Azoarcus olearius: one gene and its partners. The protein of the gene in region 3 interacts with the protein of the main gene of each other region in a pairwise test. Links are inferred from orthologs where the notes say so. Each region holds a gene or a part of one and is shown on either strand. Other genes may lie near its edges.

Evidence for each region.
Region 1: the proteins of acpP (region 3) and ybgC interact in binary tests that used the Escherichia coli proteins (3 or more experiments, as listed by UniProt). The link is inferred for Azoarcus olearius from one-to-one orthologs.
Region 2: the proteins of acpP (region 3) and dqs_RS10040 interact in binary tests that used the Escherichia coli proteins (3 or more experiments, as listed by UniProt). The link is inferred for Azoarcus olearius from one-to-one orthologs.

What each region holds. Positions count from the first base shown.
Region 1 is NZ_CP016210.1:447,237-457,219, forward strand. What follows is about bases 4,970-7,814. They hold ybgC (tol-pal system-associated acyl-CoA thioesterase), read right to left. Parts: upstream 6,704-7,814; coding sequence 6,236-6,703; downstream 4,970-6,235. Other genes in these bases: dqs_RS02115 (energy transducer TonB), read right to left, coding at 4,970-5,136; dqs_RS02120 (ExbD/TolR family protein), read right to left, coding at 5,133-5,546; tolQ (protein TolQ), read right to left, coding at 5,565-6,239; dqs_RS02135 (STAS domain-containing protein), read left to right, coding at 6,905-7,814. Also shown: dqs_RS02085 (YeeE/YedE family protein), read right to left, coding at 1-284; 7-cyano-7-deazaguanine synthase QueC, read right to left, coding at 299-985; 7-carboxy-7-deazaguanine synthase QueE, read right to left, coding at 1,014-1,676; tol-pal system protein YbgF, read right to left, coding at 1,687-2,406; peptidoglycan-associated lipoprotein Pal, read right to left, coding at 2,406-2,924; Tol-Pal system beta propeller repeat protein TolB, read right to left, coding at 2,964-4,247; more of dqs_RS02115, read right to left, coding at 4,294-4,969; more of dqs_RS02135, read left to right, coding at 7,815-8,074; ATP-dependent protease subunit HslV, read left to right, coding at 8,106-8,642; ATP-dependent protease ATPase subunit HslU, read left to right, coding at 8,677-9,983.
Region 2 is NZ_CP016210.1:2,170,048-2,180,184, reverse strand. What follows is about bases 4,187-7,185. They hold dqs_RS10040 (alpha/beta fold hydrolase), read right to left. Parts: upstream 6,069-7,185; coding sequence 5,304-6,068; downstream 4,187-5,303. Other genes in these bases: bioF (8-amino-7-oxononanoate synthase), read right to left, coding at 6,061-7,185; dqs_RS10045 (methyltransferase domain-containing protein), read right to left, coding at 4,517-5,311; bioD (dethiobiotin synthase), read right to left, coding at 4,187-4,520. Outside these bases: 3-hydroxyacyl-ACP dehydratase FabZ, read left to right, coding at 1-40; lpxA (acyl-ACP--UDP-N-acetylglucosamine O-acyltransferase), read left to right, coding at 37-807; lpxB (lipid-A-disaccharide synthase), read left to right, coding at 812-1,987; rnhB (ribonuclease HII), read left to right, coding at 1,960-2,574; dqs_RS10060 (CopD family protein), read left to right, coding at 2,571-3,026; dqs_RS10055 (TrmH family RNA methyltransferase), read left to right, coding at 3,039-3,830; more of bioD, read right to left, coding at 3,834-4,186; more of bioF, read right to left, coding at 7,186-7,233; bioA (adenosylmethionine--8-amino-7-oxononanoate transaminase), read right to left, coding at 7,233-8,585; peroxide stress protein YaaA, read left to right, coding at 8,700-9,485; dqs_RS10020 (M14 family metallopeptidase), read left to right, coding at 9,515-10,137. UniProt on the Escherichia coli protein: The physiological role of BioH is to remove the methyl group introduced by BioC when the pimeloyl moiety is complete. It allows to synthesize pimeloyl-ACP via the fatty acid synthetic pathway through the hydrolysis of the ester bonds of pimeloyl-ACP esters.
Region 3 is NZ_CP016210.1:1,867,318-1,877,435, forward strand. The notes cover bases 2,806-5,785. They hold acpP (acyl carrier protein), read left to right. Parts: upstream 2,806-4,165; coding sequence 4,166-4,405; downstream 4,406-5,785. Other genes in these bases: fabD (ACP S-malonyltransferase), read left to right, coding at 2,806-3,320; fabG (3-oxoacyl-ACP reductase FabG), read left to right, coding at 3,323-4,072; fabF (beta-ketoacyl-ACP synthase II), read left to right, coding at 4,488-5,723; dqs_RS08625 (protein YgfX), read left to right, coding at 5,746-5,785. Outside these bases: dqs_RS08585 (YceD family protein), read left to right, coding at 1-79; rpmF (50S ribosomal protein L32), read left to right, coding at 117-296; phosphate acyltransferase PlsX, read left to right, coding at 385-1,401; dqs_RS08600 (beta-ketoacyl-ACP synthase III), read left to right, coding at 1,398-2,363; more of fabD, read left to right, coding at 2,391-2,805; more of dqs_RS08625, read left to right, coding at 5,786-6,213; nadB (L-aspartate oxidase), read right to left, coding at 6,203-7,792; RNA polymerase sigma factor RpoE, read left to right, coding at 8,012-8,611; dqs_RS08640 (sigma-E factor negative regulatory protein), read left to right, coding at 8,621-9,166; dqs_RS08645 (MucB/RseB C-terminal domain-containing protein), read left to right, coding at 9,163-10,118. UniProt on the Escherichia coli protein: Carrier of the growing fatty acid chain in fatty acid biosynthesis.

The DNA of each region.
Region 1 (9,983 bases), 1.4 Mb from region 3 along the record:
AAGCACAGCCCGCCCACCGCGTGCGACAGCCACGGCACGCGCGCGCCGGCGTAAAGGCTGTGCGCGGGGTCGAAGAGGCCGGCGGCCTGCAGCAGGGCGGTGCCGAGCATCGCGGTGGCGATCGCCGCCAGCCACATCCGCATCCGGCTCCAGTCGCCGAACGCGACAATGTCGGCGACGGCGCCCATGGTGCAGAAGTGGGTGCGGCTGGAGAGCGCGCCGAAGCCGCCACCGAGCATGAAGCCGAGGGCGAGGATGGCCGGGGCCGGGAGCGCCGCCTCCATGACGCCGGGCGGGATCAGCGCGCCTGGTAGCGCGTGGGATCGGCGATGCCGGCCGCGGCGAAGCCCTCGCGGCGCAGCCGGCAGGCGTCGCAGCGGCCGCAGGCGCGGCCGTCGTCGTCGGCCTGGTAGCACGACACCGTGAGGCCGTAATCCACCCCGAGCGCCACCCCGCGACGGATGATGTCGGCCTTCGACAGGTCGATCAGCGGCGCGTGGATCGTGGTCGGATGGCCCTCGACGCCCGCCTTGGTGGCGAGGTTGGCCATGGTCTCGAAGGCCTGGATGAAGGCCGGGCGGCAATCCGGATAGCCGGAATAATCCACCGCGTTGACGCCGACGAAGATGTGGCGCGCGCCCAGCACTTCGGCCCACGCGAGCGCCATCGACAGCATCACGGTGTTGCGCGCCGGTACATAAGTGACCGGAATTCCGCCGGGCGCGGCATCTTCGGGCACGGCGATCGCCGGATCGGTCAGCGCCGAGCCGCCGAACTCGCCGAGGCTGACGCTGGCAACGCGATGTTCGCGGGCGCCGAGCGCGTGGGCGACGCGCCGCGAGGCCGCGAGTTCCGCGGCGTGGCGCTGGCCGTAGGCGACCGACAGGGCATAGGTTTCCAGCCCCATGTCGCGGGCGATGGCGAGGCAGGTCGCCGAGTCGAGTCCGCCCGACAGCAGGACGACGGCGCGCGGGAGATCGGTCATGGCAGTTCCGGAGCAGGCTGGCGCACGGTCAGCGGCCGCGCGCGTCGTTCCACAGTATCTTGTGCAACTGTAGTTGAAAGCGGACCGGCAGGCGGTCGCGGACGATCCAATCGGCGAGCTGCGCCGGGTCCAGCGTGCCGGCGACCGGTGACAGCAGCACCGGACAGCGCGCGGCGAGGTCGTGGTCCGCGATCATCGCGCGCGCCCAGTCGTAATCGGCTTGGTCGGCGAGCACGATCTTGAGTTCGTCGCTTGCCCGCAGCAGCGGGATGTTCTCCAGCCGGTTGCGCGCCACCTCGGCCGAGCCGGGTGCTTTCAGGTCCATCACGCGCGAAACGCGGGGGTCGACCCCACCGATATCGAGCGCGCCACTGGTTTCCAGCGACACCGAGTAGCCGGCATCGCACAGTGCCGTAAGCAGCGCGAGACAGTACTTCTGCGCCAGCGGCTCGCCGCCGGTGACGCAGACGTGCCGCAGTCCGAGCGCGGCGACATCGTCCAGGACGTCGCTCAGCGCGCGCGCTTCGCCGCCGGTGAAGGCGTAGGCGGTATCGCACCAGCTGCAGCGCAGCGGGCAGCCGGTGAGGCGGACGAAGGTGGTCGGCAGGCCGACGCGGGTCGATTCGCCCTGGATGGAGGCGAAGATTTCCGTCAGCCGCAGCTTCACCGGCTGGCGGACTACTTCGGTCATGGCGGCTTCCTCAGCGCTTGCCGAGACGTTGCTTGGCCGCCTGCGCGGCGTTGCTGCTCGGGTAGCGTTCCACCAGCGACTGCAGCGTGCGCTGGGCGGTCTTGGCGTCGCCCATGGCCTGCTGGCTGTTGGCGAGGCCGAGCATCGCATCCGGCGCGGCACTGTCGTTGGGCCACTTGCCCAGCACGGCATTGAAATGCGTGGTCGCGGACGCGACTTCCTTGGCCTGCAGCGCCGCGTTGCCGGCCCAGAAATGGGCGCTGGGCGCAAAGCTGCCCGCCGGATGCTTGGCGAGGAAGGCTTCGAACGCGGTCAGCGCATCGCGGTGCTTGCCGCCCTTGAGCAGGTTCAGCGCGGCTTCGTATTCGGTGGATTCGGCAACCGGATCGGCGGCAGGGGCTGCGCTTTCGGCCGCCACCGGCGCGGTCTCGAGCTTGCGCAGGCGGTTGTCGAGGTCGACGTAGAAGTCGCGCTGGCGTTGCTTGAGCGATTCGACTTCGTTCATCAGCACTTCGATCTGGCCGCGCAGGCGGGCGACTTCACCGCGCAACTGCTCGTTCTGGTTGGCGAGGTCGAGCTGGCTGCCCTGGCTGGCGTTGATGCGGTTTTCCAGATCCTGTCGCATCTCGTAGATTTGGCGGCGCGCTTCGTTGTCGTCGAACAGGCCCGCGTGGGCGGGCCCGGCCGAAGACAGTGCGAGAAGCGCCGCCAGCGGCAGGAGGCGCTTCATCAGAACTCGCCCGAGTACAGCATGTCGCCGCGGCGGTTCTGGGCAAAGCAGGCTTCCGAGCTTTCGGTGCAGCGCGGCTTTTCTTCGCCGAGGCTGACGGACTCGATCTGCGCTTCCTTGGCGCCCAGCAGCAGCAGGGCCTGCTTGACGGCGTCGGCGCGCTTCTGGCCCAGCGCCAGGTTGTATTCGCGGCTGCCGCGCTCGTCGGCGTTGCCCTGGACCAGCATCTTCATCTGCGGGTTCTGGGCGAGGAAGCGGCCGTGGGCTTCGACCAGCGGCTTGGCGTCGGCCTTGATCACATAGCTGTCGAAGTCGAAGAACACATTGCGCTTGGACAGGATGTTGTTCGGGTCGGTCAGCGCGGCGATGCCGGAGCCGGACGGGGTGTTGGCGGTCACGGTGGCCACGCCGGCGCCGGAGCGGTCGGTGACGGCAGCGCCGGAGGTCGCTTCGGGACCGGTGCTGGAGCACGCAGCCAGAACGGCGGACAGCAGAGCGGGCAGGACAAGCTTCTTCATGGATGTTTCTCCAAGTCGTTTTTTAGGGGGACAGCAGCGTTATTGCTTTTGCAAGGGGCCCCAGGCGGGTTCCCGTACATCGGCGGCCTGCACCGAAAGGCGTTGCTTGACCCGGCCATCGGACGACACCGCCGCAAGCACACCCCGGCCACCGGCATCGGTGGCGTAGAGGATCATGCGGCCGTTAGGTGCGAAGCTGGGCGATTCGTCACGCGCCGAATCGGTGAGGATCGTGGTTTGCCGGGTGGTGAGGTCCTGGACCGCCACCTGGAAGCGACCGTTGTTGCGGGTGATGAAGGCAAGCAGCCGGCCGTCCGCCGAGGGGCGGGCGGTCACGTTGTAGGTGCCGTCGAAAGTCACCCGCTGGGCGGCGCCGCCCGCGGTCGGAATGCGGTAGATCTGCGGGCTGCCGCCGCGATCGGAAGTGAAATAGATCCACTGGCCGTCGGGCGACCAGGCCGGCTCGGTGTCGATGCCGGAGGAGCTTGCCAGGCGGCGCACGCCGGAGCCGTCGGCATTGAGCACGTAGAGCTGCGACAGGCCGTCCTTGGTGAGCACCACCGAGAGCTGCTGGCCGTCGGGCGACCAGGCCGGCGCCGAGTTGGAACCCTTGAAGTTGGCCACCACCTGGCGCTGGCCGGTGGCGAGCGTGTGTACATAGATGATCGGCTTCTTGGCCTCGAACGAGACGTAGGCGAGGCGACCGCCGTCCGGCGACCACGCCGGCGAGATGATCGGCTCGCGCGAAACCAGCGCGGCCTGGGCATTCATGCCGTCGGCGTCGGCCACCTGCAGTTCGTAGCGTGGCCCGGTCTTGACCACGTAGGCGATGCGGGTGGCGAAGTAGCCGGGCAGGCCGGTGAGCTTTTCATAGACGAAATCGGCGATGCGGTGCGCGGTGATGCGGTTCTGGGCCGCCGTCATGCGCAGCGCGAGGGCGCCGAGTTCGGTCTGCTTCTGGGTGTCGAACAGGCGGAAGCGGATTTCGTAGCGGCCGTCGCCCTGCGGAAACACGCTGGCGGCCAGGGCCGCGTCGGCGCCGCGGCTGCGCAGGCTGCCGAGATCGGGAATCTGTCCTTCAGGCAGCGGGAGCGGCCCGATGTCGACCAGGCTGAACAGGCCGCTGCGTTCGAGGTCGGCGCGCACGATGTCCGACACGCTGCGCGGCAGGCTGGCCTCGTTCTCGAATACCGGAATGATGACCGGGAAGCGCGAAGCGCCCGCGCCGGTGATCTCGATCGACAGTTGCGCCTGCGCGGAGAAGGACAGCAAGGCCAGTGCGGCGGCGGCGAGGAGCAGACGGAGTTGGGCGAAAGTCTTCATTTCGTGACGTGGTGCACAAGCAGTGGATTATAGCCGTGTGACCGCATCATTCTTCCAGCGGCCGGAACTTCAGTTCCAGGGTTCGTTCGAAAAGTTCCCCTTTGTCGGGTAGCGGCAGCGGGCTCGAACGGCGGATGGCGCGCTCGATGGCCTCGTCCAGCGCGGGAATGCCGGACGAGCGCTTCAGCCGCACGTTCAGGACTTCGCCCGACGGCAACTGGTCGACCTCGAACACGGCCTCCGGGTTGCCGGACAGGCCGGGTGGGCGCAGCAGGTTGCCGCGCACCTTGGTGCGGATCGCGTTGATGTAGCCCTCGGTGGCCGCCTTGTTGCGGGCCGACGCAGCCCGCGCGGCGTCGGCGCGCATCATCTTGTCGAGCTCGGCCCTTTCGGTTTCGCGCTCGAGCAGCTTGTCCATGTAGTTGTCCTTGGGCGGCTCCACCGGCTTCTTCGGCTCGGGTTTCGGCGGTTCCGGCTTTTTCGGCTCTGGCTTGGGCGGCTCCGGCTTCTTCGGTTCCGGTTTCGGCGGCTCGGGCTTCTTCGGCTCGGGCTTGGGCGGTTCCGGCTTTTTCTCCGGCGCCTTGGTGGCGATCTCGGGCTTGGCCGCCGCCTTCGGCGGTTCGGGCTTGGGCTCGGGCTTCGGTTCCGGGCGCGGCGGCGGCGGCTTGGGCGGCTCCGGCTTGGGTTCGGGCTCGGGCCGGACGTCTACCGGCTCGGGCGCGCGGCTGGGTGGCGGCGCGGCCAGCTCGACCTCGAGCGAGGCCGGCGGCTCGCTCTGCCAGCGGATGCCGAAGAACAGGAACAGCGCCAGCCCGATGTGGACCGCAAAGGTCAGCGCGAGCGAAGCCCACTTGCCCGGATGTTCGTGGGGAAGTGCGCGTTCGTTCATCGACCGGCGGCGCCCGACTGGGTCTGCAGGCTGATCTTCTTCACCCCCAACTGGCGCGCGGCTTCGAGGATGTCGATGACGTCCTGGTAGGGCAGGCTCTTGTTGGCGGCCACCAGGAAGGGTTGCTCCGGGTTGGCGGCCAGCGCTTCCTTGACCACGCGCTGGAATTCAATGCTGGACACCGGGCGCGAGGCAGCATTGCTGGTCTTGCGGATCGCGATCGCGTTGCGCTTTTCCAGCTCGATCACGATGGCCTCGGCGGGCGGCGCCGAGATCGGTCCGGCGGACGGCACGTCGATGTTGCCCGGCTGCACCATCGGCGCGGTGACCATGAAGATGACGAGCAGGACCAGCATCACGTCGATGTAGGGCACGACGTTGATCTGGTTCATCAGGCGGCGTTGGCGCATGGCTGAGTCCCCGCCGCCTTAGCGCAGGTTGCGCTGCAGGATGTTGGAGAACTCTTCCATGAAGCTCTCGAAGCGGATGCCGATGCGGTCGATGTCGTGCGCGAAGCGGTTGTAGGCGACCACCGCGGGGATCGCCGCGAACAGGCCGATCGCGGTCGCCACCAGCGCTTCGGCAATGCCGGGGGCAACCTGGGTGAGGGTGGCGGTGCCGACATTCGACAGGCCGCGGAAGGCATTCATGATCCCCCACACGGTGCCGAACAGGCCGATGTAGGGCGATACCGAGCCGACCGATGCGAGGAAGGCGAGGTGGGCTTCGAGGTCGTCCACCTCGCGCTGGAAGGTGGCGCGCATGGCACGGCGGGCGCCGTCGATGGTGGCGCCGTGGTCGTGGCTCTTGGCCCGCAGCTTGTTGTATTCGCGGTAGCCGGATTCGAAGATGCGTTCCATGCCGCCGGTGTGGTGGCGCGCCGCGGAGGCGGACTGGAACAGCGCGTTGAGGTCGCCGCCGCTCCAGAAGTCGCGTTCGAATTCGGTGGTCTTGCTGCGCGCCGCGCGGATCTGAAACCACTTGCGGAAGATCCAGTACCAGGACATCACGGACAGGCCGGCCAGCATGGCCATGACGAGCTGGACGAGGACGCTGGCCTGGGTGATCAGGCTGATGATGGAAAGGTCGTGGGAGACAGTCATGCTGGTTGGGGCGGTTCGGGTTGGGGGGAAGGCAGGACGTGTTCGAATTGTTCGCGGATCTCGGCGGGCATCGCCACCGGGCGGTTGCGCACCAGGTCCACGCAGGCGATCACCACGCGGGCGTCGAACAGGCATACGCCGTTGCGCAGCACCTGCTGACGGAACGCAAGGCTTGCGCGGCCCAGGGTCTCAATGACGGACCTCAGCTCTAACGCATCATCGAGCAAGGCGGGTGACATGTATTCGGCGTGCACCGACTTGACCACGAAGACCAGGCCGCGCTCGGCGCGCAGGCGCTGTTGTTCGAAACCGAGCGCGCGCAGCCATTCGGTGCGGGCGCGTTCGCAGTAGCGCAGGTAGTTGGCGTAGTAGACGATGCCGGCGGCGTCGGTGTCCTCGTAATAGACGCGGAGCGGGAGGACGAAGGCGTCGCCTGCGGGCTCTGGGCGGGAGCGGGTTTGCATCGCAGCATTTTACCGGGGTCCGCGCCGATGCGTCAGGTCGGTCGGTCCGAAACGCGTCCGAAGGCAACGATTCCTTACACCCCGAAGTGGGCGCAAGCCCTTTGCTGGCGCCCCTTGGCGCATCATCGGCTGGCGGTGGAAGTGCTATCCTTGCCCATCCCCTTATTCAGTGCCCCTCTCTTTCGCGGGGCGAAAAACAGCGTGGCGCTTCCTTTCTTCGGCAAGAAAACTCCCCCGGCGACGCCGGACCGGGCTGCGCCCGGCGGCGGAGATGTGCCGAAGGCGCCGCAGCCGGCGCCGACGGAGCTTTCCAGTCTCGATTTCTCGCGGGGCGACGCCAACCGTGCGTTGGCGCAGTTCGCCGGCATGGTGGAAGTCCAGGAGGTCGAGACCGGCATCGGCGCGGTGTTCGAGGAAGCGGCGGTGCTGTATGCCAATGGCGCCGACGCCGAGGCGGAGAAGGTGCTGGTCGCGGTGCTCGACGAACCGGGCAGCGTCACCGGCGAAGGGCTGTGGATGATGCTGCTCGACCTCTACCGCCTTACCGGCCAGCGGCAGAAGTTCGAGTCGCGCGTGCTCGACTACGCCACCCGCTTCGAACGCTCTCCGCCGCCCTGGTACGACCTTTCCGCCGGCGAGCGCCGGCGAAGCGACAGCGTGCCGCTGGTGACGCTGTCCGGTGCCCTCAACGCGCAGTCGGCGGCCCAGTTCCAGCAGATCGGCATCATCGGCCGCAAGAGCGGCGCGGTGCGGATCGATCTTGCACGCGTGCGCGGGGCGGATGATGCCGGCTGCGCGTTGCTGCGCCAGGTGTTTGCCCAGCTGGCGGCGGATCGCGTCAAGGTGTCGCTGCTCAACGGCGGCGGCCTTGCCGATACGTTGTCGGCGCAGATCGAAGCGGGTCGCGCCGAGCAGCGCGACACCTGGCTGCTCGTGCTCGAACTGCTGCAGTACACCGCCGATTGCGAGCGCTTCGAGCAGCTCGCGATCGACTACGCGGTGACGTTCGAGGAGTCGCCGCCGTCGTGGGAGAAGAAGGCGTCCGCGGCGGCGGCCGCGCCGGTTGCCGAACCGAGCGCGCCGCTCGTCGGCGCCAAGGGTGAGTTCGTGCTCGATGGCGAGCTGGGCGGCGCCTCCAACGACATCCTGCGCAAACTCGCCGCGCATGCGGCGGAGCGCAAGTCGGTGGTGGTCGAATGCAGCCGGCTGCGCCGTATCGATTTCGTCTGCGCCGGCACGCTGTTCAACATCATCGCCACGCTGCAGGCCCAGGGCAGGGTGGTCGAGCTTCGCGGCGTCAATGCGATGGTCGGCGCGCTGCTGCGCGTCATGAGCGTGGATCAGGTCGCGCAGGTTACCCTGCGCGCATAAGGCTGCGGCCTCTTCCTTGCGGGAATCGGACATGGAACAGTATCACGGCACCACCATCCTCTCGGTGCGCCGCGGCAACAGCGTCGCGCTCGGTGGCGACGGGCAGGTCACGCTCGGCAACATCGTCGTCAAGGCGTCGGCGCGCAAGGTGCGCACGCTCTACCAGGGCCAGATCCTGGCCGGCTTCGCGGGCGGTACGGCCGATGCCTTCACGCTGTTCGAACGCTTCGAGGCCAAGCTCGACAAGCACCAGGGCAACCTGCTGCGCAGCGCGGTGGAACTCGCCAAGGACTGGCGCACCGACCGCATGCTGCGCCGGCTCGAAGCCATGCTGGCGGTGGCCGACCGCGAGCATTCGCTGATTATCACCGGCAATGGCGACGTGCTGGAGCCCGAGCAGGGCATCGTCGCCATCGGTAGCGGCGGGGCCTATGCCCAGTCGGCCGCGCGGGCATTGATCGAAAACACCGAGCTGTCGCCGCGCGACGTGATCGCCAAGTCGCTCGCCATCGCCGGCGACCTCTGCATCTACACCAACCAGTGCCACACGATCGAAGTGCTGGACTGAGCGCGCCGTCGTAACCCGTTTCGAGCGAACCGCCATGACCCAGATGACCCCGCCGGAGATCGTCTCCGAACTCGACAAGCACATCGTCGGCCAGGCCCGCGCCAAGAAGGCCGTGGCGATCGCGCTGCGCAACCGCTGGCGCCGTGCGCGCATCGACGAGCCGCTGCGCAGCGAGATCACGCCCAAGAACATCCTGATGATCGGCCCCACCGGGGTCGGCAAGACCGAGATTGCCCGCCGCCTGGCACGGCTCGCCAACGCGCCCTTCATCAAGGTCGAGGCCACCAAGTTCACCGAAGTGGGTTACGTCGGGCGCGACGTGGACACCATCATCCGCGACCTCGTCGAAATCGCGATCAAGGATGGCCGCGAGCGGGCGATGCGTGTGGTGCGCGACCGTGCCCTCGACGCTGCCGAGGACCGCGTGCTCGATGCGCTGCTGCCGCCGGCCCGCCCGGTCGGGTTCTCCGAACCGGCCCAGCCGCAGGATTCCGCCACGCGGCAGAAATTCCGCAAGAAGCTGCGCGAAGGCGAGCTGGACGACAAGGAAGTGGAGATCGAGGTCGCAAGTGCGCCGATGCAGGCCGAAATCTTCGCCCCGCCCGGCATGGAAGAGCTGACGCAGCAGATTCAGGGCATGTTCCAGAACCTGGGCAACAGCCGAAAGAAACTGCGCAAGCTGCCGATCCGCGAGGCACTCAAGCTGCTGGCCGATGAGGAAGCGGCGCGCCTGATCAACGACGAGGAAGTGAAGACCGAAGCGTTGCGGGCGGTGGAGCAGAACGGCATCGTCTTTCTCGACGAGGTCGACAAGATCGCCGCCCGGGCCGACGCCCACGGGGCCGACGTGTCGCGCCAGGGCGTGCAGCGCGACCTGCTGCCGCTGGTGGAAGGCACCACGATCTCGACCAAGTACGGCATGATCAAGACCGATCACATCCTGTTCATCGCCAGTGGCGCCTTCCATCTCTCCAAGCCGAGCGACCTGATCCCGGAGCTGCAGGGGCGCTTCCCGATCCGCGTGGAGCTGGAGTCGCTGTCGGTGGAAGACTTCGAGCGCATCCTGACCAGCACCGATGCCTGCCTGACGCGCCAGTACGAGGCCCTGCTGGCCACCGACGGCGTGACCCTGAGCTTCACGCCCGAGGGCATCCGGCGGCTGGCCGAGATTGCTTACCAGGTCAACGAGAAGACCGAGAACATCGGCGCGCGCCGGCTCTACACGGTGATGGAGAAACTGCTCGAAGAGGTCTCCTTCGAGGCCGGCAAGGTCGGCGTCGACAAGCTCACGGTCGATGCGGCCTACGTGGACACCCGTCTCGAAGTCCTCGCGCAGCGCGA
Region 2 (10,137 bases), 300 kb from region 3 along the record:
CGAAGCCGAACTGATGTGCGCACTCAAGACCCTGTCATGATCCACCCGACCGCCATCATTCACCCCGGCGCACGGCTGGGCGCCAATGTTGCCGTCGGTGCGTATTCCATCATCGGCGAACACGTCGAGATCGGCGACGGCACCCGCATCGGGCCCCACGTCGTCGTCGAGGGCCACACCCGCATCGGCCGCGACAACGAGATCTTCCAGTTCTGCTCGATCGGCGCCTCGCCGCAGGACAAGAAGTACGACGACGAAGCGACCCGCCTCGAGATCGGCGACCGCAACACCATCCGCGAGTTCTGCTCCTTCAACGTGGGCACCACGCAGGATGCGCACGTCACCCGCGTCGGCAGCGACAACTGGATCATGGCTTACGTGCACATTGCGCACGACTGCCAGGTGGGCGACCACACCATCTTCGCCAACAACGCCACGCTTGCAGGGCATGTGCATGTCGGCGACTGGGCCATCCTCGGCGGCTTCACCGGCGTGCACCAGTTCTGCCGCGTGGGTGCCCATAGCTTCTGTGGCGTCGGCACGGTACTGCTGCAGGACCTGCCTCCCTTCGTCACGGTTGCCGGCAACCCTGCTGCGCCGCACGGCATCAACAGCGAAGGCCTGAAGCGCCGCGGCTACTCCGCGGACGCGATCGCCGCGATCAAGCGCGCCTACCGCGCCTTGTACCGCTCCGGTCTCAAGCTCGACGAGGCGCGCGAGCGCATTGCGGAAATCGTCGCCGAGCACGCGGACGTGGCGCCGTTCGCCGACTTCATCGCCCAGTCCTCCCGCGGCATCGTCAGGTGACGGCATGGCGCCGCGAATCGCCATGGTCGCCGGAGAAGCCTCCGGCGATCTCCTCGCCAGTCACCTGATCCGCGCGATCCGCGCGCGCGTGCCCGACGCGGAATTCTTCGGCATCGGCGGCCCCAAGATGCAGGCCGAAGGCTTCGATGCCCGCTGGCCCTGCGAACTGCTTGCAGTGCACGGTTATGTCGACGCGCTGAAGCGCTACCGGGAATTGTCGGGCATCCGCAAGAAGCTGCTGAAGCAGGTGCGCCGCGAGCGCCCGGACGCCTTCATCGGCGTCGACGCGCCCGATTTCAACCTGTGGCTCGAAGGCAAGATCAAGGCCGCCGGCATCCCCGCCATCCATTTCGTCAGCCCGTCCATCTGGGCCTGGCGCGGGGGGCGGATCAAACGGATCGCGCGTTCGGTGACACGCATGTTGTGCATGTTCCCGTTCGAGCCGGAACTCTACGAGCGCGCCGGCGTACCGGTCAGCTACGTGGGGCATCCGCTGGCCGACGTGTTTCCGCTCGAACCGGACCGCGCCGCGGCGCGGGAGCGGCTGGACATCGCCCCTGAACGCAAGGTCGTCGCCCTGCTGCCGGGCAGCCGCCAGTCCGAAGTGCGCAATCTCGGCGAACTCTTCATCGAAACCGCGGCGATGCTCGCCCAGCGCCATCCCGACGTGCTCTTCCTGGTCCCGTTGGCCACGCGCGAGACGCGCGAGTTGTTCAGCGCGGCGCTTGCGCGCAACAAGGGCGACGAATTGCCGCTGCGCATGCTGTTCGGCCACGCCGTCGATGCGATGACCGCGGCGGACGCGGTGCTCGTCGCAAGCGGCACGGCCTCGCTGGAGGCGGCGCTGCTCAAGCGGCCGATGGTGATCACCTACCGCATGGGCAAGTGGCAGTACCGGCTGATGAAGCGCATGGCCTATCTGCCCTGGATCGGCTTGCCCAACATCCTGTGCAGGGAAGGGCTGGTGCCGGAACTCGTGCAGGACGACGCGACGCCGCCGAAGCTGGCGGACGCGCTGGAACGCTGGCTCGTCGATCCCGCCGCCTGCGCTGCATTGACCGAACGCTTCACCGCACTCCATCACAGCCTGCGGCAAAACACCGCCGAAAAGGCCGCCGCAGCCGTCCTGCCGTATCTATCGAGTAGCGCATCGTGCCAGCCAGTCAGCGTCTCCGCCTGATCTGCGGTGTCGACGAGGCGGGCCGCGGCCCGCTATGCGGCCCGGTGGTCGCCGCGGCGGTCATCCTCGACCCCGCGCGCCCGATCGACGGCCTGGCCGACTCCAAGAAGCTCACCGAACGCGCGCGCGATCGCCTCGCGCCCTTGATCCGCGAGCGGGCGCTGGCCTGGGCCGTGGCCGAGGCCAGCGTCGAGGAAATCGACCGCCTCAACATCCTCCACGCCACCATGCTCGCCATGCAGCGCGCGGTCAGCGCGCTGTCGGTGCTGCCCGGCGAGGTCCTGATCGACGGCAACCGCTGCCCCACGCTGGCGGTACCGGCTCGCGCGGTAGTGGGCGGGGACGCCAGCGAACCTGCGATCTCCGCCGCGTCCATCCTCGCCAAGACGGTCCGCGACGCCGGCATGAAGGCATTGCACGAGCAGTACCCGCACTACGGCCTGGCCGACCACAAGGGCTACCCGACGGCGGGCCATCTCGCCGCGCTCCGCCGCCACGGCATTGCGGACTTCTATCGCCGCAGCTTTGGCCCGGTGCGCGAACTGCTGCAGAACCCGCCCCTGTGGGTCGAGGAAGAAAGCGCATGACCTTCCACCACCTCATGCTTTTCCTGCATCTGCTCGGCGTCACCGTATGGGTGGGCGGCATGGCTTTCGCGTGGGGCTGCCTGCGGCCCGCCGCCATGGCGCTGCCTCCCGCGCAACGGCTGGCCTTGTGGGCCGCGGTACTGCGAACCTTCTTCGCCCTGGTGTGGGCCGCGATCGGGCTGATCCTGCTGTCCGGCGTCTCGATGCTGCTGGAAGTGGGCATGGCGGGTGCGCCGAAGGCCTGGCACCTGATGGCGCTGACCGGCGCGGTGATGATCGCGGTGTTTGTGTCGATCTGGTTCGGCCCCTGGCGCGCCCTGCGCGCGGCGGTCGCACGCGAAGACTGGGCGCAGGGTGCGATCGCCATGCAACGCATCCGCGCACGCGTTGCCTTCAATCTCGCGCTCGGCATCGCCACCATCGCGCTGGCCACACTCGGCCTCGGCTGGTAGGCGCACGCAGGCATGAAATCGATCACCTCGCGCGACAATCCGGCGGTCAAGCACCTGCACGGACTCGCCCATAACGCGCGTGACCGCCGCAAGGCGGGCGAAACCCTGTTCGATGGCCCCCATCTGATCGGCGCGGCACTCGACGCAGGCTGGCCCCTGAAGCGCCTGGTAGTCTCCGAGAGCGGCTACGCCCGCGCGGAAATCCGCAGCCTGCTCGAACGCGCACCGGCCACCATTCCCGCGCTCAAGCTCGACGACAGCCTCGTCGCGCATGTCAGTCCGGTCGATACGCCCACCGGCATCCTTGCGGTTGCGGATATCCCGCCCGCGGCGCCCGCACCGGCCGCCGGTGCTTCGCTGGTGGTGCTCGACGGCGTGCAAGATCCGGGCAACCTCGGCACCATCCTGCGCACTGCGGCCGCGGCGGGCGTGGAAGATGTCGTCCTGACCGGCGGCTGCGCGCAGCCTTGGTCACCGCGCACACTGCGGGCCGGCATGGGCGCGCATTTCCACCTGCGTATCCACGAATGCACCGACCTGGCCGGGCTTCTTGCCACTTACCCGGGGGCGGTGCTTGCGACCGCGCTCGACGCGCGGGCGAAGTCGCTTTACGAAACCGATCTGCGCGGCCCGGTCGCATGGCTGTTCGGGGCCGAAGGGCAGGGCCTGAGCGAAGCGGCGAAGGCGCTCGCAACCGGTACCGTGCTGATTCCGATGGCGGCGGGGATCGAATCCCTCAACGTCGCGGCGGCGGCCGCAGTGTGCCTGTTCGAACAGCGCCGCCAGCGCGCTGCGCGAGGCTGATCCTCAGCCCGGCAGCACCAGCCGGCCGGCAACCGCCGCCGCATCGCGATCCGGCTGGTGAGGCAGCACGCCGAGCAGTGGCGCGGTGATCCCGGCTCGCAGCGCGGCAAGGTTTTCATCCCTGCGCAGCATCTCCGGTGCAATCTCGTTGGCGATCCATCCGGCCAGCGGCAAGCCGCGCGCGGCGATCGCTTCGACCGTCAGCAGGGCATGGTTGATGCAGCCCAGGCGCAGACCGACCACCAGGATCACCGGCAACCCGAGCTGCACCGCGAGGTCGGCCGTGTCGTAACCCTGCGCGAGCGGCACGCGAAAGCCGCCCACGCCTTCGACGAACACACAGTCCGCGAGCGCGCGAAGCTGCGCAAAGGCGTCGATCATCACCGCGGGATTCAAGGTCACGCCTTCCTCGGCCGCAGCGATGTGCGGCGCGACCGGGCTGCGCAGGCAGTAGGGATTGAGCAGCGCGAGGCCGGGGTCGAAGCTGCCCGCCGCACGCAGGCGCGCGGCGTCCTCATTCACCCATTCACCGGCCACCCGCTCCGCGCCGGCGGCAACCGGCTTCATCCCCACGGTGCGCAAGCCCTTTGCACGGGCGGCGTGGATCAGCGCACAGGTGGCGAAGGTCTTGCCGACTTCGGTATCGGTGCCGGTAACGAACCAGGCGTTGGCGTGAGCGGAAGCAGTCATGGGCGGAACAGCGCGAGCAGGATGAGATCGTAGGTGGCGGGCAGGCGGCCGTCGGCGTCGCGGTAGGCCTCGTAGGCGTGCTCCAGCCGCCGCCACGCGCTGCGGCCAAGCGGGGCACGGCGACGATCGCCGGGCACGGTCTGCGCGCCGACCGCCTTGATGTTATGCAGCAGCGTGCGCAAGTCGGGCGCGTGCGCCTGCAGATCAGCGCTTTCGCACGCAAGCACAGCCAGGCCCGCCCCCCGCGCCGCGGCGCACCACACCGCGGCGTCGTGCATGTCGAGCACATGGGCGGCACCATCCACTTCGGCGAAAGCCGCCCGCAACTCGTACAGGGTGCGCGGACCCAGCGTCGCAATCCAGCCTGCGCCACCGGGCCGCAGCACCCGCGCGCACTCGGCCAGCACCCGCGCCGGCGTACACCACTGCATCGCCAGGCTCGACCACAGCGCGTCCGCACAGCCGGTGGCCAGCGGGAGCGCCTCGATATCCGCGCACACCGGCGCAACCGCCCCGGCAACCCGCCTCATCCGCTGCAGCATCGCCGGCGCAAAGTCCACGCCGATCCGGCTGGCGGCGGGGCACAACGCCGCGAGCGCAGCCGCGCCGTAGCCCGTGCCGCAGCCGGCGTCGATCACGCGCGTAGCACCGTCGGCAGGCGGATGACGGTGTGCCAGCACGGCCAAGCGGTCGCAGGCTGCGCGCTGGATGTCCGCGGCGCGATCGTACCCGTCGGCCGCGCGGTCGAACGCGCGCCTGACCGCCGCTTTGCGTGCCGTGGGTTCAAGCATCGCCAAGCGCCCCCAGCAGGGCGACGAAGCGCTCGGGATCGGACAAGAAAGGCGCGTGGCCGCTGTCGGCGAAAACCTCCAGGCGCGCGTGCGGCAAGGCTTCAGCCAACCAGTGCGCGGCGTCGAGCGGCATCAGGGCGTCGCCGTCGCCGTGGACCAGCAGGGTCGGCGCGGTAATGCGGCCAGCCAGCGCGCGCAGGTCGGTCGAAACCAGCACGTCGAGCGCGGCCGCGAGCGCTGCGGCGTCTCCCGCCTCCAACGCATCCGCCGCGACGGCGGTGGCGCCCAGCGCCTGCAGCACCGGCTTGCGCCTTGCCTCGCCCTGCACCTGCAGGCTCAGGAAACGCCGTAGCGTCGGCGCGGGCGACGCGCGAAACCCTTCAACGAAGGCGGTCACCGTGGCGGCATCCAGCGCGGCCCCCCAGCCGGGCGCGGCGACGAAGCAGGGCGTTGCACCCACCAGCAGCAACCGTCTTACCTTGTGCGGATGGCGCAGCGCCAGCGTCATCGCCAGTTGCGCCCCGAGCGACCAGCCGCACACCAGCGCGTCATCCGGCAAGCCGCCGGCGATCGCATCGGCCCATGCAGGCAGCGCTCCCGTCGTGACTTCACTGCCGAGGTGACAGGGCAGGGGCGGGGCGGATACGGCGAAGCGCTCCCGCAGCGCCGGTGCGAGCCCGTCCCAGACCGCCGGCGTCATGCCCCAGCCGTGCAGCAGCACCAGCGGCGGCAGGCTGGACATCCCGATCTCAACCATGCGCGGCGTGCTCCAGGCGGTTCAGCGTCCGCGCAAGGCGAAGCACGTCGGCTTCGGTATGGGCAGCGGTCAGCGACACCCGCAGGCGGGCACTGCCTGCCGGAACCGTGGGCGGACGAATCGCGGGCACCCACAACCCTTCATCCCACAGCGCGCGGGCGACCGCCAGGGCTTCCTCGTTGCCACCGATGCGGATCGGCTGGATCGGCGTGCGCGAGGGCAGGCGCTGCCAGCGGCTCAGCGTCAGTTCTGCGCCAAAGCGTTCGATGAGGCCGGCGAGATGCGTGCGACGGTCGTCGGCGGCCTCGATCAGGTCAAGGCTGACCAGCAGCGCTTCCGCCAGCGCCGGCGGTGCGCCGGTCGTGAAGATGTAGGTGCGCGCCTTCTGCAACAGCCATTCCACGAGTTCGCCGTGACCGGCGGCAAACGCGCCGGAAACGCCCGCGGCCTTGCCCAGCGTGCCGACGTAGATCAGCCGCCAGTGCTGCAACCCCGCGTCCGCCAGGGCACCGCGCCCCTGCGGCCCCAGCACGCCGAAGCCGTGCGCGTCATCCACCATCAGCCAGGCGTCGTGGCGCTCGGCGAGTTCGAGCAGATCGGCGAGCGGTGCCACGTCGCCGTCCATGCTGAACACGGCATCGGTGACGATGAGCTTGCGGGCCGCGCTGCTGCCGGCGAGCTGACGTGCCAGCACCGCCAGATCGCCGTGCGGGTAGCGGTGCATGTCGCCACGCGACAGCAGCACGCCATCGACCAGCGAAGCGTGGTTGAGACGGTCTGCGAACACCGCGTCCCCCCGCCCCACGAGCGCCGGGACGATGCCGGCGTTGGCCATGTAGCCGGTGGAAAAATAGAGCGCGCGCTCGGCGCCGACGAAGGCCGCCAGGCGGTGCTCCAGCGCGTCGTGCACTGCATAGTGGCCGCTGACGAGGTGCGATGCGCCCGAGCCCGCGCCCCACCGGCTGCTCGCCTGCGCCAGCGCCGTCGCCAGGGCGGGTTCGGCGGCGAGGCCAAGGTAGTCGTTGGAACAGAAGGCGAGCATCTCCCGTCCGTCGACCAGGGCGCGCGGCGCGCAGGGCACGGCGTTGCTGCGGCGCACCCGCCGCAGGCCCTGGCCGGCAAGCGCGGAGAGGTCGGTGCGCAGGCGGTCCAGCAGGGCGGACATCAGCGCAGCGCCCGCTCTAGCGCGGCGGCCGCGCCGTCGACGAGGTGACGCAGTTCGTCCTCGCCCAGCACGTAGGGCGGCATGAAGTAGACCGTGTTGCCGATCGGCCGCAGCAGCAGGCCATGGTCCAGCGCCGCGGCGAAGAAGCGGCGCGCAAACTCGCCCGCACCGAGCGTGCCGGTATCGACATCGAAGGCCAGGATCATCCCCTGCTGGCGCAGGTGACGGACCGCCGGATGGTTGGCGAAACGCTCGTCCGCCTGTCGCCGCATGCGCTCGGCGCGGCCCCGGTTCTCGGCCACGACGTCGTCCTCGCGGAAGATGTCCAGCGTTGCCAGCGCGGCGCGGCAGGCCAGCGGATTACCCGTGTAGGAGTGCGAATGCAGGAAGGCGCGCGTGCTGCTGTCGTCGTAGAACGCGGCGTAGATATCGTCGCTGGAGAGCACCAGCGACAGCGGCAGATAGCCGCCCGAAATGCCTTTGGAGAGGCAGATGAAATCCGGCCAGCCCGCCGCGTCATCCGCCGCGACCTGCTCCCACGCGAAGAAGGTGCCGGTGCGCCCGCAGCCCACGGCGATCTCGTCGGCAATCAGGTGCACCCGGTAGCGGTCGCACAGCGCACGGGCCTGGCGCAGGTACTCGGCGTCGTACATCACCATGCCGGAGGCCCCCTGCACCAGCGGCTCCACGATCAGTGCGGCGGTTTCGGCGTGGTGCTCGGCCAGGTGCGCTTCCAGCGCTTGCGCCGCGCGCCGGGCCAGGCTGGATGCCGATTCGCCCGCCACCGCCAGGCGGATGTCGGGCGTGGGCACGGTCGCGCCCGGCCGCACCAGCGGCGCATAGGCGTCGCGGAACAAGGCCACATCGGTCACGGCCAGCGCGCCGGCGGTTTCGCCGTGATAGCTGCCGGCGAGGCTGATGAAACGGTTCTTGCCGGCTTCGCCCCGATTGCGCCAGTAATGCACGCTCATCTTCAGCGCGATCTCGGTCGCCGAGGCGCCGTCGGAAGCATAGAAGGCGTGGCCCAGACGGTGGCCGGTCAGCGCGGCCAGCCGTTCGGCCAGTTCTACCGCGGGCGGATGGGTGAAGCCGGCCAGCATCACGTGCTCCAGCGTTTCCAGCTGTTCGCGCAGCGCGGCGTTGATGCGGCGGTTGCAGTGTCCGAAGAGATTGACCCACCACGAGCTGATGCCGTCGAGCAGGCGGCGTCCGTCGGCGTCGATCAGCCAGGCGCCTTCACCGCGGACGATGGGCACCAGCGGCAGCGTTTCGTGGTGCTTCATCTGGGTGCACGGGTGCCAGACTGCGGCGAGCGAGCGCTGCAGAAGGTCGGAACTGGACTGGAAGGGCATCGGATGCAGGGTCTGGGGCAGGGCGAAACCGGCCAATGGTGCGCAATCGGGAAGGGGCTGTCAAACCGCCGACTTTGCTAACATCGCCCCATCCATCCAGATTTCCTTCCGTCCATGATCTTCGTCATCTCGCCCGCCAAGGCGCTCGACTACGAGACGCCGCCTGTCACCGCACGCTTCACCACGCCGGACTTCCTCGACGACGCCGCCGAACTCATCGACATCCTGCGCACCTGCACGCCGGCCGACATCGCCGGCCTGATGAGCCTCTCCGACAAGCTCGCCAGCCTCAACGTTGCGCGTTATGCGACCTGGTCACGCCCGTTTGCGCCGGACAACGCCAAGCAGGCCATCCTTGCCTTCAACGGCGACGTCTACGAGGGTCTTGCCGCCACCACGCTGGGCGAGGACGGTCTGGCCTGGGCGCAGGATCATCTGCGCATCCTGTCCGGGCTGTATGGTGTGTTGCGTCCGCTCGACCTGATGCAGCCCTATCGGCTGGAGATGGGCACGCGACTCTCCAACCCCCGCGGCAAGGACCTCTACGCCTTCTGGGGCGAACGCATCACCACCGAACTCAATCGCCTGCTCGATCTCGAGCGCGCCGCTGGCCGCGAAGCGGTGCTGGTGAATCTGGCCTCCGAGGAGTACTTCAAGTCGGTCAAGCCCAAGCTGCTCAAGGGCCGCCTGGTGACCCCGACCTTCGAAGACTGGAAGGACGGCCGCTACAAGATCATCAGCTTCTACGCCAAGCGCGCGCGGGGCCTGATGAGCCGCTACGCGATCGAGCGGCAACTGGACGAGGTCGAGGACCTGAAGGCATTCGACAGCGACGGCTACACCTTTGTGGCCGAAGCGTCGGACGAGCACAGCTGGGTATTCCGCCGGCGGCAGAACTGAGCGCGGGCGGGGGACGGGGGGGCGGCACCATGAAGATCAGTTCCAATTTCGACGCCGGCGCGATCGAGGTCGTCAGCCTGGCCGACCCGCAGGACATTCGCCTGCGCCTGCGCGCGGACAACGCCGCGGCCTTCTGCCAGTGGTTCCATTTCCGGCTTCAGGATGCGGCGGGCACGCCGGTCCGGCTGGTGTTCGAGAACGCCGATCGCGCCGCGTATCCGGACGGCTGGACCGATTACCGCTGCGTGGCGTCCTACGATCGCCGCAACTGGTTCCGCATTCCCACCACGCATTACCAGGACGGCCGCCTCGTCGTCGAGCACACGCCCGAGCGCAACAGCATCTACTACGCGTATTTCGAGCCCTACTCGTACGAGCGCCATCTCGACCTGATCGCCTGGGCCGACGCCTCGCCGTTTGCCGAATGTCGTAGCCTCGGCGCCACGGTGGAAGAACGCGACCTCGACCTCGTCACGGTGGGGCGCGCACTACCCGGGCGCCCCGTGGTGTGGATCGTCGGCCGCCAGCACCCCGGCGAAACGATGGCCGAGTGGTTCATCGAAGGCCTGCTCGAACGCCTGCTGGACGCGGCCGACCCCGTGGCACGCCGGCTGCGCGAGCACGCCACCTTCCACATCGTGCCCAATGCGAA
Region 3 (10,118 bases):
CGCCGGTCAAGAGGGTGCAGACGGCAAGGCTTCTCCGTTTGCGGTCCTGGCCGGGCTGCGCGGTGGCGGCAAGGCTTGAACGAAACATCGTAGTACGTGTGAATTAGGAGTTTTTCATGGCAGTCCAGCAGAACAAGAAGTCTCCCTCGAAGCGTGGCATGCACCGTGCGCACGATTTCCTGACCGCCCCGTCGCTGGCCGTCGAGCCGACCACGGGTGAAGTGCACCTGCGGCACCACATCAGCCCCAACGGTTTCTACCGCGGCAAGAAGGTCGTCAAGGCAAAAGGCGAATAAGCCTGCTTCCTGAACCGGAGGCGGCGCGGAGCGCGTGGCGCTCGCGCCGCCTTTTTTATCCCCAGCTTGTGAATCACGCGAGAAGCCGATGAGTGTCACCGTTGCAGTCGATTGCATGGGTGGCGATCACGGCCCGGTCGTCACCGTGCCTGCGGTGTTTGCGTTTCTGCGCAGCCACGCCGACGCACGGGCGATCGCGGTCGGTCGTGAAGAGGTTCTGGCGCCCCTGATTGCGCCGGTGGCGAAGGAGTTCGGTGAGCGCCTGCGCCTGCAGCCCGCAACCGAGGTGGTCGGCATGGACGAAGCGCCAGCGACCGCCATGCGGAACAAGAAAGACTCGTCGATGCGGGTGGCGATCGACCTGGTGAAGTCCGGTGAGGCCACCGCGGCCGTTTCCGCCGGTAACACCGGTGCGCTGATGGCGATTTCCCGCTTCGTGCTCAAGACCTTGCCCGGCATCGATCGCCCTGCGATCGCCACCGTGCTGCCCAGTCGCGATGGACGTACCTACGTGCTCGACCTGGGTGCAAACGTGGATTGCTCGCCCGAGCATCTGCTCCAGTTCGGCATCATGGGGGCCATGCTGGTTTCGGCCGTGGAGCACATCGATCGTCCCACCGTCGGTCTGCTCAACATCGGCGAAGAGGCGATCAAGGGCAACGAGGTCGTCAAGCAGGCCGGCGAACTGCTGCGCACCAGCGGGCTCAACTTCAAGGGCAATGTCGAGGGCGACCAGATCTACACCGGGGGTGTGGATGTGGTCGTGTGCGACGGCTTCGTCGGCAACGTGGCGCTGAAGACCTCCGAGGGCTTGGCGCAGATGCTGGCAACGTTCCTGCGCGAAGAGTTCAGCCGCAATCTGCTGACGAAGCTGATGGCGATTGTGGCGCTTCCGGCACTGGGGCGGTTCAAGCGGCGGGTCGATCACCGCCGCTACAACGGCGCGTCGCTGCTCGGTTTGCGCGGCGTGGTGGTGAAAAGTCATGGTTCGGCGGACGCATTCGCCTTCGAGCAGGCGCTCGGCCGTGCTGCCGATGCAGCCGCGAACCGTTTGATCGAACGTATCGAGGAGAGGATGTCCGCGATGAGCCAGGAGGCCGCATGATCCACGCACGTATCGCCGGGACAGGCAGTTATCTCCCCGGCAATCCGGTGAGCAACGACGATCTCGTCGCCCGTGGCATCGACACCTCCGACGATTGGGTGGTATCGAGAACCGGCATCCGCACCCGCTATCTCGCGCCGCCCGACGTGGGCTCCAGCGATCTCGCGCTCGTCGCGGCGCAGCGCGCAATTGAAGCGGCGGGCTGTGCGGCCAACGACATCGACCTCATCATCGTGGCGACCTCGACGCCCGATTACATCTTTCCCAGCACCGCCACGCTGCTGCAGTCCAAGCTGGGCATCGGCAACAACGGTGCGGCATTCGATGTGCAGGCCGTGTGCAGCGGCTTTGTCTACGCACTGAGCATCGCTGAGAAATTCATCCGTTCGGGCAGTCACAAGCGCGCGCTCGTCGTCGGGGCGGAAGTTTTCTCCCGCATTCTCGACTGGACCGATCGCGCTACCTGCGTGCTGTTCGGAGACGGCGCCGGCGCGGTGGTGCTCGAAGCCTCTGAGCGGCCCGGCGTGCTGACGACCGCGCTCCACGCCGATGGTAGCCACCATCCAATTCTCTGTGTTCCCGGCAACGTGGCTACCGGGCAGGTGGTAGGCGACCCCTTTTTGCGCATGGACGGTCAGGCGGTGTTCAAGTTTGCCGTGAAAGTGCTCGGCGACGTCGCGCACGAGGTGCTCGACGCGGCAGGCGTGGCGGCGGACAGCGTGGACTGGCTGATTCCCCACCAGGCGAACATCCGCATCATCCAGGCCACGGCGAAGCGCCTGGGCCTGTCGATGGAGAAGGTCGTGGCCACGGTGGATCGCCATGGCAACACCTCGGCGGCATCGATTCCGCTTGCACTCGATCTCGCGGTGCGGGATGGCCGTATCCGCCCCGGGCAGCGCGTCGTGGTCGAGGGTGTAGGCGGCGGGTTCACCTGGGGCGCAGCCCTGATCGACTTCTGATTTCTTCCGATAGACCTTGGAGAGATGATGGCTTTTGCGCTGGTTTTTCCAGGCCAGGGTTCGCAGTCCGTCGCGATGATGGACGCGTATGGCGAATCCGCGGTGATCCGCGACACTTTTGCCGAGGCCTCTGCGGCGCTGGGTGAAGATTTGTGGCAGATGGTGTGCGAAGGACCGGCGGAGCGCCTGGCGCTCACGGTGAATACGCAGCCTCTGATGCTGACTGCCGGCGTGGCGGTGTATCGCGCCTGGCTTGCGGCCGGCGGTCCCAAACCGGCGATCGTCGCCGGTCACAGCCTCGGCGAGTATGCGGCGCTGGTGGCTGCTGGCGCACTGCCGTTTGCCGACGCCGTGCCGCTGGTGCGGTTGCGCGCTCAGGCCATGCAGGAAGCGGTGCCGGCGGGCGAGGGCGCGATGGCCGCCCTGCTCGGGCTGGAGGCGGACGCAGTGCGGGAGGCGTGTGCCGAAGCGGCGCAAGGCGAGGTCGTCGAGGCGGCCAACCTGAATGCGCCGGGGCAGATCGTCATCGCCGGGGCCAAGGCTGCCGTCGAGCGTGCCATCGAGGTCGCCAAGGGCAAGGGCGCAAAGCGCGCGGTGCTGCTGCCGGTTTCGGCCCCGTTCCACTGTGCCTTGATGAAGCCGGCCGCGGAGCGGTTGGCGGAGCGTCTGGCAGGTCTCGAAATCGGCACCCCCGAGATCGACGTGCTGAACAACGTCGATGTTGCGGTGTACGCGGAGCCGGACCGTATCCGTGACGCGCTGGTGCGGCAGGCGTTTTCGCCGGTGCGCTGGATCGAATCCGTGCAGGAAATGGCTCGTCGCGGAATGACCCACGTCGTCGAATGCGGGCCCGGCAAGGTGCTCGCCGGCATGACCAAGCGCATCGCGAAGGACATCGAAGGCGGCTCGGCACACGACGCCGCGAGTCTGGAACAATCGATTGCGGCAGTGAGGTAAGAATGAGTTTTTCGCTGGAAGGACAGATCGCGCTGGTTACCGGCGCCTCGCGCGGGATCGGTCGCGCGGTAGCGATGGAACTGGCCCGGCTCGGCGCCGTCGTGGTCGGCACCGCCACCTCTGAAGCGGGTGCGGCGGACATCGACAACGCCTTGGCGGAGGCGGGTTTCAAGGGCGCCGGTCTGGCGCTCGACGTCACCGACGTTGCTGCCTGTGAAGGCCTGATTGCGGAAGTCGAGAAGCGTTTTGGCGCGGTCGGCATCCTGGTGAACAACGCCGGCATCACTCGTGACAATCTCGCGATGCGGATGAAGGACGACGAGTGGGACGCGGTCATCGACACCAACCTGAAGGCGGTGTTCCGGATGTCCCGGCTGGTCATGCGCGGCATGATGAAGGCGCGCACCGGCCGCATCATCAACATCACCTCCGTGGTGGGCAGCGCCGGCAATGCCGGCCAGGCCAACTACGCGGCGGCCAAGGCGGGCGTGGCGGGCATGAGCCGCGCCCTCGCGCGTGAGCTGGGCAGCCGCAACATCACCGTCAACTGCGTCGCCCCGGGCTTCATCGACACCGACATGACCCGGGCGCTGCCCGACTCGGCGCGCGACGCGCTGCTGGGAAGCATCGCGCTCGGCCGCCTTGGTCGCCCGGAGGAAATCGCTGCTGCCGTGGCCTTCCTGGCCTCGCCTGCAGCGGCCTACGTCACTGGCACTACTTTGCATGTCAACGGCGGCATGTATATGTCATGACCGTTCGCCGCGATAGCGGCAGCGGTGCTTTTTGGTAGAATACGCCGGCTTTTTTTCTTACATACCTGCATCTTTCAGGGAAGGAGTTTGTTCATGGAGAACATCGAACAGCGCGTCAAGAAGATCGTCGCTGAGCAACTTGGCGTGAACGAATCGGAGATCAAGAACGAGTCTTCGTTCGTGGACGATCTGGGCGCGGATTCGCTGGACACCGTGGAACTGGTTATGGCGCTGGAAGAAGAGTTCGAGTGCGAGATCCCGGACGAAGAGGCCGAGAAGATCACCACCGTCCAGCAGGCGATCGACTACGTCAACGCCCATCTGAAGAAGTAATTCCGCTTTTCATCCGGATTTCGCCTCGTCGAAATCCGGATCGATTCCAACCTCTCCGCCTCGATTTATTACGGAGTTGCCTGTGTCGCGTCGTAGAGTCGTCGTCACCGGTCTGGGACTCGTCTCGCCGGTCGGCAATACTGTTCCCGTTGCTTGGGAAAACCTGCTTGCCGGCAAGAGCGGCATCGGGCCGATCACTCGTTTCGATGCCTCGGCGTTTGCTGCCCGCATCGCTGGCGAAGTCAAGGATTTCGACGTTTCGGCCTACCTGTCGCCCAAGGAAGCCCGCCGCATGGATGTGTTCATCCACTACGGCATGGCGGCCGGGATTCAGGCGATCCGTGATTCCGGCATTGAAGTCACCGAAGCCAACGCTGAGCGCATCGGCGTGAACATCGGCTCGGGCATCGGCGGTCTGCCGATGATCGAGGAAACCCACGACGATTATCTTGCGGGCGGGCCGCGCAAGATTTCTCCGTTCTTCATTCCGGGCACCATCATCAACATGATCTCGGGCAACCTGTCGATCATGTTTGGTCTGAAGGGGCCCAACATCGCGGTTGTCACCGCGTGCACCACGGGCTTGCACGCCATCGGCACCAGTGCGCGGATGATCGAGTATGGCGACGCCGACGTGATGGTGTGCGGCGGTGCCGAATCGACCGTCACCTCGCTCGCGATCGGCGGTTTCTCGTCCGCCAAGGCGCTTTCCACCCGCAACGACGACCCGGCCACCGCCAGCCGTCCGTGGGACAAGGGGCGTGACGGTTTCGTGCTCGGCGAAGGCGCCGGTGTCCTCGTGCTGGAAGAGTACGAGCACGCGGTAAAGCGCGGTGCGCGCATCTACGCGGAACTGGCCGGTTTCGGCATGAGCGGCGACGCTTTCCACATGACCGCGCCGGATACCGACGGGCCGCGCCGCAGCATGGTCAACGCCATGAAGAACGCGGGCGTCAACGTGGATGAGGTGCAGTACCTTAACGCGCACGGCACTTCTACGCCCCTCGGGGACAAGAACGAAACCGACGCGATCAAGCTTGCGTTCGGTGTCGACGCGGCCAAGAAGCTTGTGGTCAATTCCACCAAGTCGATGACCGGCCACCTGCTGGGCGGCGCGGGCGGACTTGAGTCGGTATTCACGGTCCTCGCCGTCCATCACCAGATCTCGCCGCCGACGATCAACATCTTCGAGCAGGATCCCGAGTGCGATCTCGACTACTGCGCCAACGAAGCGCGGCCGATGAAGATCGACGTTGCCATCAAGAACAACTTCGGCTTCGGCGGTACCAACGGTACCCTCGTGTTCCGCCGGGTTTGACCATACGGAGCATGGCAGGGCCATGCGATATCCGCTCGCGCTGGAACTGAAGTCTTCCCGCGGAATCGAGGCGTCAGTGTTTGCGATGCATGGCATCGCGGCACTGGCGCTTTTTCTTGGGCATCAGGCTGGGGCTTGGTTGCTGCAAAGCGCATTCGGGGTCGCGGTTTGCGGCGCGGTGCTGCTCGGGTCGGGCTGGCATGCGCTCCATGGTGAACGCGGCAAGCACGGATTGAAGATCCACCTGTTGGGAGATGGCGGCGTCACCGTGGGGCGCGGCAGCCAGGCCGACCATCATTTCCGCGTTGCCGGCCAGGCCGTCGATTTCGGCTGGGTGGCATGGCTACGCCTGGAGTCGGTCGCCCCGTCCGGCTCCCCGGCCGGGGGAATGCGCCTGATGCTGGTGCCCGCCAACCTGGCGCCGGGGCAGTGGCGGCTATTCCGGTTGTGGTTGAAACACCGCGCTGCGGTGGGCGTGCTCAGCCCTTGAAGCGGGGAGGGCGCAGCACGGTGCTGCGGATGCGGTCGGCGGGGTCCGGATAGTCGCGCGAGTAATGAAGGCCGCGGCTTTCCTTGCGCTTCAGCGCGCAGCGGACGATCAGGTCGGCGGTGACGACGAGATTGCGCAGTTCGATCAGATTGTTCGAGACGCGGAAGTTCGAGTAGAACTCGTTGATTTCGTTGGTCAGCAGGCGGATCCGGTGCTGGGCACGCTGCAGCCGTTTGGTGGTGCGCACGATGCCCACGTAGTCCCACATTGCGCGCCGCAATTCCGCCCAGTTGTGGGAAATCACCACTTCTTCGTCGGCGTCCGTAACGCGGCTTTCATCCCAGTCCGGGAGGGTGAGCGGTGCCGTGGCCGTTTTCGCCAGGATGTCCTGGGCTGCGGCCTCGCCGAACACCAGGCATTCGAGCAGTGAGTTGCTCGCCAGCCGGTTCGCGCCGTGCAGGCCGCTGCAGGCGGATTCGCCGACCGCGTACAGGCCCGCAACATCGGTTCGCGCGGACAGGTCGGTCACGATGCCGCCGCAGGTGTAGTGCGCCGCAGGGACGACCGGAATCGGCTGGCGGGTGATGTCGATTCCCAGTTCCAGGCAGCGCGCGTGGATGTTGGGGAAGTGTCCGCGCAGCCAGTCGGCCGGCTTGTGGCTGATGTCGAGATAGACGCAGTCCACGCCGTGCTTCTTCATCTCGAAGTCGATCGCCCGGGCAACGACGTCGCGCGGCGCGAGTTCGGCGCGCTCGTCGTGTTCCGGCATGAAGCGTGTGCCATCCGGCAGCTTGAGCAATCCGCCCTCGCCACGAACCGCTTCCGAAATCAGGAAGGACTTGGCCTGTGGGTGATAGAGGCAGGTGGGGTGGAACTGGATGAATTCCATGTTGGCGACGCGGCAGCCCGCGCGCCAGGCCATCGCGATGCCGTCGCCGGTCGCCACGTCGGGATTGGTCGTGTACAGATAGACCTTGCCGGTTCCGCCGGTGGCCAGCACGGTGTTGGGGGCGCCGAAGGTGACTACTCGGTCGGCCTTGATGTCCAGCACGTAGGCGCCGAGGCAGCCCTCTCCGGGACGCCCGACCTTGTCGCCGATGATCAGGTCGACCGCGATGTGGTGCTCGAAGATGTGGATGTTCGGATGGCGCCGGACCTCCTCGCTGAGCGTGGCTTGCACGGCGGCGCCGGTCGCGTCGGCGGCATGGATGATGCGGCGGTGGGAATGGCCGCCTTCGCGGGTGAGGTGGTAGCCGAGCTCGGACTGGTCTTCGCGTGTGAAAGGCACGCCGCGGCCAATCAGCCACTCGATCGCACGGCGGCCGTTTTCCACCACGAAACGGGTGGCGACCGGGTCGCACAGGTAGGCGCCGGCGGTGAAGGTGTCCTGGATGTGTGCTTCGATGCTGTCGGCGGTGTCCAGCACCGCGGCGATTCCGCCTTGCGCCCAGGCACTTGCGCTGTCGCTCAGTTCCCGTTTCGTGACCAGCGCGACCTTGAGCTTGTCGGCGAGGCGGAGTGCGAGGGATTGCCCGGCGGTGCCACTGCCGAGAATGAGAACATCGTATTGATTTAACAAGATGTCGGTCTGGCGCGAGGGGAAGGGGCGGAATATAGCATGACGTTGGCGCCTCCGTCCGCAGCGCGGTCTGCCGCCGCGGGCGGAAAGTCCCTGTTGGCGTCTGAACTAATTCAAGTTGTTTCGGTCTTTCCACGTATCTTCGACTTTGGCGGGCGGACAGGCGGTCGCTTATACTTGGGCGCTTTTGTTTCCTTACTCAAGCAGAACGACCATCTCATGAGCGATCGCGAAATCGATCAGCAACTTGTCGAACGCGTGCAGCGTGGCGACAAGCAGGCCTTCGGCTTGTTGGTTTCCAAATACCAGCGCAAGCTGCATCGGCTGCTTTCGAGGCTGATCCGTGATCCGGCCGAGGTCGAGGACGTGGCGCAGGAGACCTTCATCAAGGCCTACCGTGCGCTCGGTTCCTTTCGCGGGGACAGCGCCTTCTACACCTGGCTCTACCGCATCGGAATCAACACGGCGAAGAATTACCTCGTGTCCCAGGGGCGGCGTGCGCCGACCTCCACGGGGTTCGACTCGGAGGAAGCTGAAACTTTCGAGGACGGGGATCAGCTGCGCGACATCAACACGCCGGAGCGCTTGATGATGACGCAGCAGATCGGGGAAACGGTCGACGCGGCGATGGCGGGGCTTCCCGAAGAATTGCGGACGGCGATCATGCTGCGCGAGTTCGAGGGGCTGAGCTACGAAGAGATCGCCAACATCATGGATTGCCCGATAGGGACGGTGCGGTCGCGGATCTTCCGTGCCCGCGAAGCGATTGCAGAACGGTTGCGCCCGCTGCTCGACACGGCGCCGGACAAACGTTGGTAGGTGGCAGGAATGAAGGAAAAACTCTCGGCTTTGCTCGACGGCGTTCTCGATGAACATGCCGTGGCTCCCACGCTGAACGGCTTGCGTAGCGACAGCGCGCTGCGCAAGGAATGGGACGCCTATTGCCTCATCGGAGATGTATTGAGAGGCGATTACCACGGGGCGCCCGATTTTGTCGACAAGGTCATGGCTCGGGTCGATGCCGAGCCGGTTGTGCTTGCGCCGCGTCTTGCCGCCGCGCGGTCCCGTGGCGGCTGGCGCGTCGCGCTGCCGCTGGCGGCTTCGGTCATGGGGGTTGCAGCGGTAGGCTGGGTCGCCGCCAACCTGCACTCCGCCCGCGGCGACGCTTCCGCGCCGCTGCAGATGCAACGCATGGCAAGCGCCCCCGTCGGCACCGCGGTGCCGGCAACGGTGACGCGGGCGCCGGTCTCCCAGGGAGAGGCGCATCGGGAATACGTGTTCGCTCACCAGTCCATGACGGCCGGCGGTCCGATTCCCGGCGCCGTTCAGTATGTCAGGACGGTCACCGAGACCCAGCAGGGCGCAGGACAATGAAACGATGGTTTGCGGCGGCGGGGCTTTGTCTGGCCCTGCTCCCGGGGGCGGCTCAGGCCGAGGCGCCTTCCGACCCGCTCGGCTGGCTGAACAGGATCGCCTCGGCTGGGCAGCGGCTGAACTACGTCGGCACCTTCGTTTACCAGTCCGGCAAGCACTTCGAAACGTCGAGAATCGCCCATCGGGTGGATTCCTCCGGCGAGTACGAACGACTGGAAGTGCTCGACGGCAGCCCGCGCGAGGTCATCCGCAACAGTGGCGAGGTCCGCTGCGTGTTGCCGGACCAGAAGACCGTGATCATCGATCGCCCCGGTGGTCGGCGTGCATTTCCGGCCCGTCTGCCTTCGTCGTTCTCGAACCTGGGGGAAAGCTACCGGATCCGCAAGGGCGAGGTGCATCGGATTGCGGGTCTCGAGGCGCAGGCCATCCTTCTGGAACCCAAGGATGATCTCCGCTACGGCCATGCGCTGTGGGCCGAGGTCCAGTCGGGCCTGTTGCTGAAATCCCGTCTGCTGGACGAGCGCGGCGAAATCATCGAGCAGTTTGTGTTCAACGACGTGCGCATCGGCGGCAACATCAGTCCGGATCTGCTCAAACCGCGTTATGTCAGCACCGACGACTGGCGTGTCGTCCAGGCGCGCGGAAGCGACGTCCCGCGCAGCGAAGCCGGCTGGGCACTGCGCACCCCCTTGCCCGGCTTCACGCTGCAGTCGGTGGTCAAGCGTCCTCTTGGTCGGGAGCGCGGCGATGTCGTGCAGATGGTCTATGGCGACGGCCTTGCGTCGATTTCGCTCTTCATCGAGCCCGCCGCGTCCGACAGCGCGGCAGCCGTGCTCGGTGCGCAGACCAGCGGGGCGATCAACATCTACAAACGGGTAGCAGGCGCCCACCTGATCACCGTGTTGGGCGAGGTCCCGATGCGTACGATCCAGCGCCTCGGCGACGGTATGGA